DNA from 2 places in the Streptomyces sp. NBC_01431 genome. Region 2 is predicted to be linked to the other one. Evidence: predicted binding sites of a transcription regulator. Region 2 holds the regulator's gene; the other holds the start of a gene.
What was found. The regulator HrcA, encoded in region 2, represses chaperone genes, less so after heat shock. The targets are predictions, from matches to a motif close to TTNGCACTCNGNNNNNCNGAGTGCNAA.

Region 1 (4,154 bases), 2.2 Mb from region 2:
GTCACCGGAGTTGCCGCCACCGTCGACGATGGTGGTGTCGTCCTTGGTGACGGTCACGCGACGGGCGCTGCCGAGCACCTCAAGACCGGCCTGGTCCAGCTTGAGGCCGACCTCTTCGGCGATGACGGTGGCACCGGTGAGGGTGGCCATGTCCTGGAGCATCGCCTTGCGACGGTCGCCGAAGCCGGGAGCCTTGACGGCCACGGCGTTGAACGTGCCGCGGATCTTGTTGACGACCAGGGTGGAGAGCGCCTCGCCCTCGACGTCCTCGGCGATGATCAGGAGCGGCTTGGAGGAGCCGGCCTGGATGACCTTCTCCAGGAGCGGCAGCAGGTCCTGGATCGAGGAGATCTTGCCCTGGTTGATCAGGATGTACGGGTCGTCGAGGACGGCCTCCATACGCTCCTGGTCGGTGACCATGTAGTGCGACAGGTAGCCCTTGTCGAAGGCCATGCCCTCGGTGAACTCGAGCTCCACACCGAAGGTGTTGGACTCCTCGACGGTGATGACACCGTCCTTGCCGACCTTGTCCATGGCCTCGGCGATGAGCTCGCCGATCTGCTTGTCCTGGGCGGACAGCGCGGCGACGGCGGCGATGTCGGTCTTGTCCTCGATCGGACGGGCGGTCGCGAGGAGCTCCTCGGACACGGCCTTGACCGCGGCGTCGATGCCCTTCTTCAGGGCGGCCGGGGAGGCGCCGGCGGCGACGTTGCGCAGACCCTCGCGCACCAGCGCCTGGGCCAGCACGGTCGCGGTGGTGGTGCCGTCACCCGCGATGTCGTTGGTCTTGGTCGCCACCTCCTTGACGAGCTGGGCGCCCAGGTTCTCGTACGGGTCGTCGAGCTCGACCTCGCGCGCGATGGTGACACCGTCGTTGGTGATGGTGGGAGCGCCGAACTTCTTGTCGATGACGACGTTGCGGCCCTTGGGGCCGATCGTCACCTTCACCGTGTCGGCAAGCTTGTTGACGCCGCGCTCAAGGGCGCGACGGGCGTCCTCGTCGAACTTCAGGATCTTCGCCATGGGAGCGGTTCAGCCCTCTCGGAAAACTCGGGTTAACGAAACTGCGCCCCTCGCCGCCCGGCAATCAGCGGGGTGACCAGGGGCGCAGACTCAAAGCATTCGCTTCGAGGTGAATTACTTCTCGATGATCGCGAGCACGTCGCGAGCCGAGAGGACGAGGTACTCGTCGCCGTTGTACTTCACCTCGGTGCCGCCGTACTTGCTGTACAGCACGATGTCGCCGACCTTGACGTCGAGCGGCAGACGCTCGCCGTTCTCGAAGCGGCCCGGACCAACGGCCAGGACGACGCCCTCCTGGGGCTTCTCCTTGGCGGTGTCCGGAATGACCAGGCCGGAGGCCGTGGTCTGCTCGGCGTCGAGCGGCTGGACCACAATGCGGTCCTCGAGCGGCTTGATGGCAACCTTGGAGCTGGTGGTCGTCACGATCCGGTCTCCCCCTTCGGAGATCTCACGGGGTTAACTGTTTGGGTGGCGACCAGGTGGATCCGTCGTCGCGGGTGCCGGACCTGCCCGTCGCTGTGTTGGCACTCTCCAGTGGGGAGTGCCAGAAGCGAGACTAGGACGGCGATTAGCACTCGGTCAAGCGGAGTGCCAATCTCGCACCGACGCGGCGGATTCCGCGGGGCTGTGTGACGGCCCGCCAAGCGCCCCCGGACAGCCCACCGGCCGCGGTCCGCCCTCCCAGGGGCGGCCCGCGGCCGGTGCGCGCGGTTCATGCCGGATCCCCGGCTCCGGTCATACGTAGTCCTCCAGCCGGGCTACCGCGTACCCCTTGTCGGTGATCACCTTCATCACCTGCCGGACCATGTCGCCCATGGTGCCGTTCCAGTCCTGGGGTCCGCGGAAGTGGGTGAGGATGATGTCGCCGGGGTGCAGGTCGCGGTCCCACTCGCGCCATTCCATGTGATCGGTGAAGGCCTCCTCCGCCCACAGCGGCGCGGCCTTGATCCCGCACGACTGGGCGGCCTTGAGGGTGTCCTCGTTGTAGTTGCCGTACGGCGGCCGGAACAGCTTGGGCCGCTCACCCGCCCACTGGCCGATCTTGTCCTGCTGGTCGCAGATCTCGTGCCGCTGCTCGTCGTAGGAGAGCGCGGGCATGTAGCGGTGGTTGAGGGTGTGGTTGTTGAGCGTGACCCCGAGGCTCTGCATCTTCTTGAAGTACGCGTGGTTGTCCTTGACGAGGTAGTCGCTGAGGAACGCCGTGTACGGGATGCGGAGTTCCTGCATCATCTTCAGGAACTGGGGGTCCTTGTCCGCGCCGTCGTCGATCGTCAGGAAGACGATCTTGTCCTTGGTCGGCACGGTGGTGAAGACGGGCGGCAGCGAGTCTCCCCCGTCGGTCTCGAACCCCGGTCGGTTGGTGATCCTCGGCTTGACGGCGGGCGCCGGGGGCGCGAGCAGCGGCGGCTTGGCGAGCCCCCACTTCTTGACCGCCGCGAGCCGGGCGGCCTCGGCGTGTTTGAGCTGCTCGGAGTATCCGGTGAGGGAGCCGGCCGGCCCCTTGGCGGCCGGGGCGCCGTGCTGACCGGTTCCGGCGTCGTCGGCGGCGCACCCGGAGGCGAGCAGGGCGGCGGCGAGCGCCGCGGCGGCCCAGACGGCCTTGGTGAGTGATGTTCGGGATTTCCCCTTTTGTCCTACTAGCTGCATGGCGCCGCATCCTGTCAGGACCGCGCCGCGCGAGCCGCACGACACCGCCACCACGGGCGCACCGTCGCCCGCCTGGCCCACAGCGGCCCGGCGACTGGACGACAATGGCGGGGTGAACGACCTCGACACCTTCTCCCTCCTGCTGACCGGCGAAGGCCGCGCCCTGCTCGCCTCACTGCGGGAGTACGACCCGTCCCAGGAGCTGGCGGTGGCCACCCGGCTGCGCCGCGAGCACGACGCGGACCTGGTGTCGGCGGCGCTCGGGCAGGCGCGGCTGCGGCAGCGGGCGGTGGCGAAGTTCGGTGCCGAGGACGCGCACCGGATGTTCTTCACCCCGAACGGCGTCGAGCAGTCGACCCGCGCCTCGGTCGCCGCCCATCGCGCGCGGGTGTTCGCCTCGCGCGGCGTACGCGGTGTCGCGGACCTGTGCTGCGGCATCGGCGGGGACGCCCTCGCGCTCGCGCGCGCCGGGATCCGTGTCCTCGCGGTCGACCGCGACCCGCTGACGGCGGCCGTCGCCCGCGCCAACGCTCAGGCGCTGGGCCTCGCGGACCTGATCGAGGTGCGCTGCGCGGATGTGACCGACATCGACACGAGCCCGTACGACGCCGTGTTCGTGGACCCGGCGCGGCGGGGCGGCAGACAGGGCGGGGCCGCGCGAAGCGCGTCGGTGAGGGGCGGTGGTCGGGCGACGGGCGGGCGGATCTTCGACCCCGAGGCGTACTCCCCGCCGCTCTCGTGGGCCGTCACGGCGGCCCTGAAGGCGCCGTTCGCCGCCCTGAAGATCGCCCCCGGCATCCCGCACGAGGCGATCCCGCCGCAGGCCGAGGCGGAGTGGATCTCGGACGGGGGCGACGTGAAGGAAGCGGTGCTGTGGTTCGGCACCGGCGTGGCCCCGGGCGCGGTCCGCGCCACCCTGCTGCCCTCGGCCGCCGCCCTGTCGGCGCCCGCCCCGCTCGCCGCCCCGCCGGTGGGCCCGGTCGGCCGCTATCTGTACGAGCCGGACGGCGCCGTCATCCGCGCCCATCTGGTCGCCGAGATCGTCCGGCGGTGCGGCGGTCGGCTGATCGACGAGACGATCGCGTACGTCACGAGCGACGAGCCGTACGCGTCGCCGTACACCTCGGCGTACGAGATCACCGATCAACTCCCGTTCAACATGAAGAAGTTGAAGGCCCTGCTGCGCGAGCGCGAGGTGGGTGTCCTGACGGTGAAGAAGCGCGGCTCGGCCGTGGAGCCGGAGGAGGTCCGCCGCAAGGTGAAGCCCCAGGGCCCGAATTCGGCCACGGTCTTCCTGACCCGGGTGGCGGGCGCCCCGACGATGCTGATCGGAAGGCCGGTACCACGCCCGTAGCCGACCGCGCCCCTGGGGCTCGGCGCGGGGAACCGCGCAAAACGCCGCGGCCGCCCGAACCGACGAACGCGCCCCGCGCAGCGCCTAGTTGAGGTCGGTCAGCTCGTCCGCGTACACCTGGGAGAGCGGC
Region 2 (4,154 bases):
CGGGGTGGGGACCACGGTGCCGAAGCCCTGGCACTGGGGGCACGGGCGCGAGGTCATGACCTGGCCCAGGAAGGACCGGGTGACCTGGGACACCTCGCCGCGGCCACGGCACATGTCACAGGTCTGCGCGGATGTACCGGGAGCGGCGCCCTCGCCCGAACAGGTCGTACACACCACTGCGGTGTCGACCTGGATCTCCTTGGTGGTGCCGAAGGCCGCCTCGTTGAGGTCGATCTCCAGGCGGATCATGGCGTCCTGGCCGCGGCGGGTGCGCGAGCGCGGTCCGCGCTGCGACGCCGTGCCGAAGAAGGCGTCCATGATGTCCGAGAAGTTGCCGAAGCCACCGGCTCCGAAGCCTCCGGCCCCGCCGCCGCCCGACGACGACAGCGGATCGCCGCCGAGGTCGTAGACCTGCTTCTTCTGCGGGTCGGAGAGGACCTCGTAGGCGGCGTTGATCTCCTTGAAGCGCTCCTGCGTCTTCGGGTCCGGATTCACATCCGGGTGGAGTTCGCGGGCCAGCCTGCGGAAGGCCTTCTTGATCTCGTCCTGTGATGCGTCGCGGCGCACGCCGAGTACGGCGTAGTAGTCCGTGGCCACTTACGACTCCGCCAGGATCTGTCCGACGTAACGTGCCACTGCGCGTACCGCTCCCATCGTTCCGGGGTAATCCATGCGGGTCGGTCCGACCACGCCGAGTTTGGCGACCGCCTCGCCGCCGGAACCGTAGCCGACCGATACGACGGACGTGGAGTTCAGTCCTTCATGGGCGTTGTTCTCGTGCCCGATGCGTACGGTCATGCCTGATTCCTTGGCCTCGCCGAGCAGCTTGAGGAGCACGACCTGCTCCTCAAGTGCCTCCAGCACCGGCCGGATGGTCAGCGGGAAGTCGTGTCCGAAGCGGGTGAGATTGGCGGTGCCGCCGATCATCAGCCGCTCCTCGGTCTCTTCGACCAGGGTTTCGAGGAGGGTGGCGAGGACCGTCGAAACGGTTCCTCGGTCCTCCGGTTCAAAGGACTCCGGCAGGTCCTGCACCAGCTGCGGTACGTCCGCGAAGCGGCGTCCCACCACCCGTGCGTTGAGCCGGGCCCGCAGGTCCGCGAGCGAGGCCTCGCCGAACGGCGCCGGGCAGTCGACCATGCGCTGCTCGACCCGCCCGGTGTCGGTGATCAGCACCAGCATCAGCCGGGCCGGGGCGAGTGAGAGAAGCTCCACATGACGCACGGTCGAGCGGGTCAGCGACGGGTACTGCACGACCGCCACCTGCCGGGTCAGCTGCGCGAGCAGCCGCACCGTACGGGCGACGACGTCGTCCAGGTCGACGGCGCTGTCCAGGAAGTTCTGGATCGCCCGGCGCTCGGGCGACGACAGGGGCTTGACGCCCGCGAGCCGGTCGACGAAGAGCCGGTAGCCCTTGTCGGTCGGGATCCGGCCGGCGCTGGTGTGGGGTTGGGCGATGAAGCCCTCCTCCTCCAGTACGGCCATGTCGTTGCGTACGGTCGCCGGCGAGACGCCCAGTGCGTGCCGCTCGGTCAGGGCCTTGGACCCCACCGGCTCCTCGGTGCCGACATAGTCCTGGACGATGGCGCGCAACACCTCGAGCCTGCGTTCACTGAGCACCGCGCACACCTCCAGTTGCCGTCCGTTTTGGCACTCACTGTCTTCGAGTGCCAGCAATCCCCCGGCCAGTGTACGGCCGACCGGTACGCCCCTAGCAAGGGCGGCCGACCACGCTACCGTGCGACGTCACCGGCCGATTGCGGATAGCGTCGCGTCATGGACGTCAGTTGGGAAGACTTCGGCTGGGAGCGGCTGGGTGACGGAGTGGGCCGCAGACGCCTGCCCGGCTGGGACGCCACGGCCGGACTCGTCGCCGGAGAGCACGGACTCCTCCTTTACGACACGGGCTCGACCCTTCAGGAGGGCGCCGAACTCCGGGCCCAGGCGGAGGCCCTGTTCGGCCGCAGAGTGACCCACATCGCACTCAGCCATCCGCACTTCGACCACGTCCTGGGCACGGCGGTCTTCGCCGGCGCCGAGGTGTACGGAGCGGTCGGGATCGAGCGCGCCCTGGACGGCGACGAGATGCGCGCCGACGCGGTGAGCCAGGGCGTGTCCGACGAAGCGGCCGCCGAGGCCGCCGACGTGCTGGTCCGGCCGCACCACGCGGTGTGCGGGGAGTGGACCCTTGACCTGGGCGGCCGCCAGGTGCTGCTCGCCAACGTGGGGCCCGGTCACAGCGGGCACGACCTCGCGGTCCTGGTCCCCGCGAGTGGCGGGTGGCCCGAGGTCGTCTTCTGCGGCGACCTGGTCGAGGAGTCGGGCGAGCCGCAGGCGGGGCCCGACGCGGTGGTCTCGCGCTGGCCGGCCGCCCTGGACCGGCTGCTCTCGCTGGGCGGCGAGGACGCGGTGTACGTACCCGGGCACGGGGCGGCGGTGGACGCGGCGTTCGTGCGCGCCCAGCGCGACCAACTCGCCGCGAGATTCGGCATGTCGTAGCCCGCTCAGCCGTATTGTCATGCGAATGCGCAGATACAGCCCCGATCTCACGCCCCCCCTGGCTGCATCCCCCGGGGGTCAACCCCCGGACCCCCGGCCGCAAGCGCCCCTCGCCCAACCGCCCCGAATAATGAGGCCATGCGCAGCTACAGCCCTGACCTGACGCCCCCCTGGAAGAAGAAGCAGACCCCCGCGCCCGAGGTCGCCGCCGAGGCCGATCTCGTCGTGGAGGAGGTCTCCACCGGGTTCTGCGGAGCCGTGGTCCGCTGCGAGAAGACGGCCGAGGGGCCGACGGTCACCCTGGAGGACCGTTTCGGCAAGCACCGCGTCTTCCCGCTCGCGCCCCGCGGCTTCCTTCTTGAGGGCAAGGTGGTCACGCTCGTACGCCCCTCCGCGGCCGCCCCGGCCCGCACCGCCCGCACCGCGTCCGGATCGCTGGCGGTACCGGGCGCGCGGGCCCGGGTCGCGCGGGCGGGCCGGATCTATGTCGAGGGCCGCCACGACGCGGAACTGGTGGAGAAGGTGTGGGGCGACGACCTGCGCATCGAGGGCGTGGTCGTGGAGTACCTGGAGGGCATCGACGACCTCCCGGCGATCGTCGCCGAGTTCTCCCCCGGCCCGGACGCCCGCCTCGGTGTCCTGGTGGACCACCTGGTCCCGGGCTCGAAGGAGTCCCGCATCGCGGCGTCGGTGACGGACGCGGACGTTCTGATCGTCGGCCACCCGTACATCGACGTGTGGGAGGCGGTGAAACCGTCCTCGGTGGGCATCGCGGGGTGGCCGCGGGTGCCGCGCGGCGAGGACTGGAAGACGGGCGTTTGCCGGGCGCTTGGCTGGCCGGAGAACACGGGCGCCGCGTGGCAGCACGTCCTGTCGAAGGTGCGGTCGTACAAGGACCTGGATCCGTCGCTGCTGGGCTCGGTGGAGCACCTGATCGACTTCGTGACCGCGCCGTAGCCCTCCCCCACGCCCCGAGGCCGAAAACGGGCTACTTAAGGGGCGCGGGGAACTGCGCGAGAGCCACGCACGGCCCGAGGCCGAAGGCGGGGTTAGTGGCGCGGGGAACTGCGCGAGCAGCCACCCCCGCCCCGCTCAGTCCACCAGGTCCCGAACCACCGCATCCGCCAAAAGCCGACCGCGCAGGGTCAGAACGGCCCGCCCCGCCGCGAAGGACGCCGCGTCAAGCAGCCCCTCCTCCTCCGCGCGCCGCGCCGCCGCCAGGCCCGCCGGGTGCAGCAGGGTCAGGGGGCAGCCCTCGCGCAGGCGGAGTTCCAGGAGGATGCGTTCCACCCGGCGGTCCTCCGCGGCCAGGACCTCCCGGCCCGCGCCCGGCGAGCGCCCCGCCGCCAGCGCCGCCGCGTACGCGCCCGGGTGCTTCACGTTCCACCAGCGCACCCCGCCCACGTGGCTGTGCGCGCCCGGACCGGCGCCCCACCAGTCGGCGCCGCGCCAGTACAGCTCGTTGTGCAGGCAGCGGCCGGCCCCGGTGGTGGCCCAGTTCGACACCTCGTACCAGTCGAACCCGGCGGCCGACAGCACCTCGTCGGCGATGAGGTAGCGGTCCGCGTGCTCGTCGTCGTCCGTCATCGGCACCTCGCCGCGCCGGATCCGCCGGGCGAGCTGGGTGCCCTCCTCCACGATCAGGGCGTACGCGCTGA

Region 1: groES (co-chaperone GroES) is a predicted target of HrcA. The motif match lies at 1,592-1,618, and genes of this name have one in related genera.

Annotation. Positions count from the first base shown of each region.
Region 1 covers NZ_CP109496.1:3,342,026-3,346,179, forward strand. The annotation lists gene groL (chaperonin GroEL) at 1-1,023, opposite strand, end outside; gene groES (co-chaperone GroES) at 1,138-1,446, opposite strand; gene OG522_RS15200 (polysaccharide deacetylase family protein) at 1,759-2,670, opposite strand; gene OG522_RS15205 (class I SAM-dependent methyltransferase) at 2,669-4,024, shown strand; gene OG522_RS15210 (hypothetical protein) at 4,109-4,154, opposite strand, start outside.
Region 2 covers NZ_CP109496.1:5,526,215-5,530,368, reverse strand. The annotation lists gene dnaJ (molecular chaperone DnaJ) at 1-597, opposite strand, end outside; gene hrcA (heat-inducible transcriptional repressor HrcA) at 598-1,617, opposite strand; gene OG522_RS25240 (MBL fold metallo-hydrolase) at 1,774-2,496, shown strand; gene OG522_RS25235 (DUF3097 domain-containing protein) at 2,635-3,453, shown strand; gene hemW (radical SAM family heme chaperone HemW) at 3,589-4,154, opposite strand, start outside.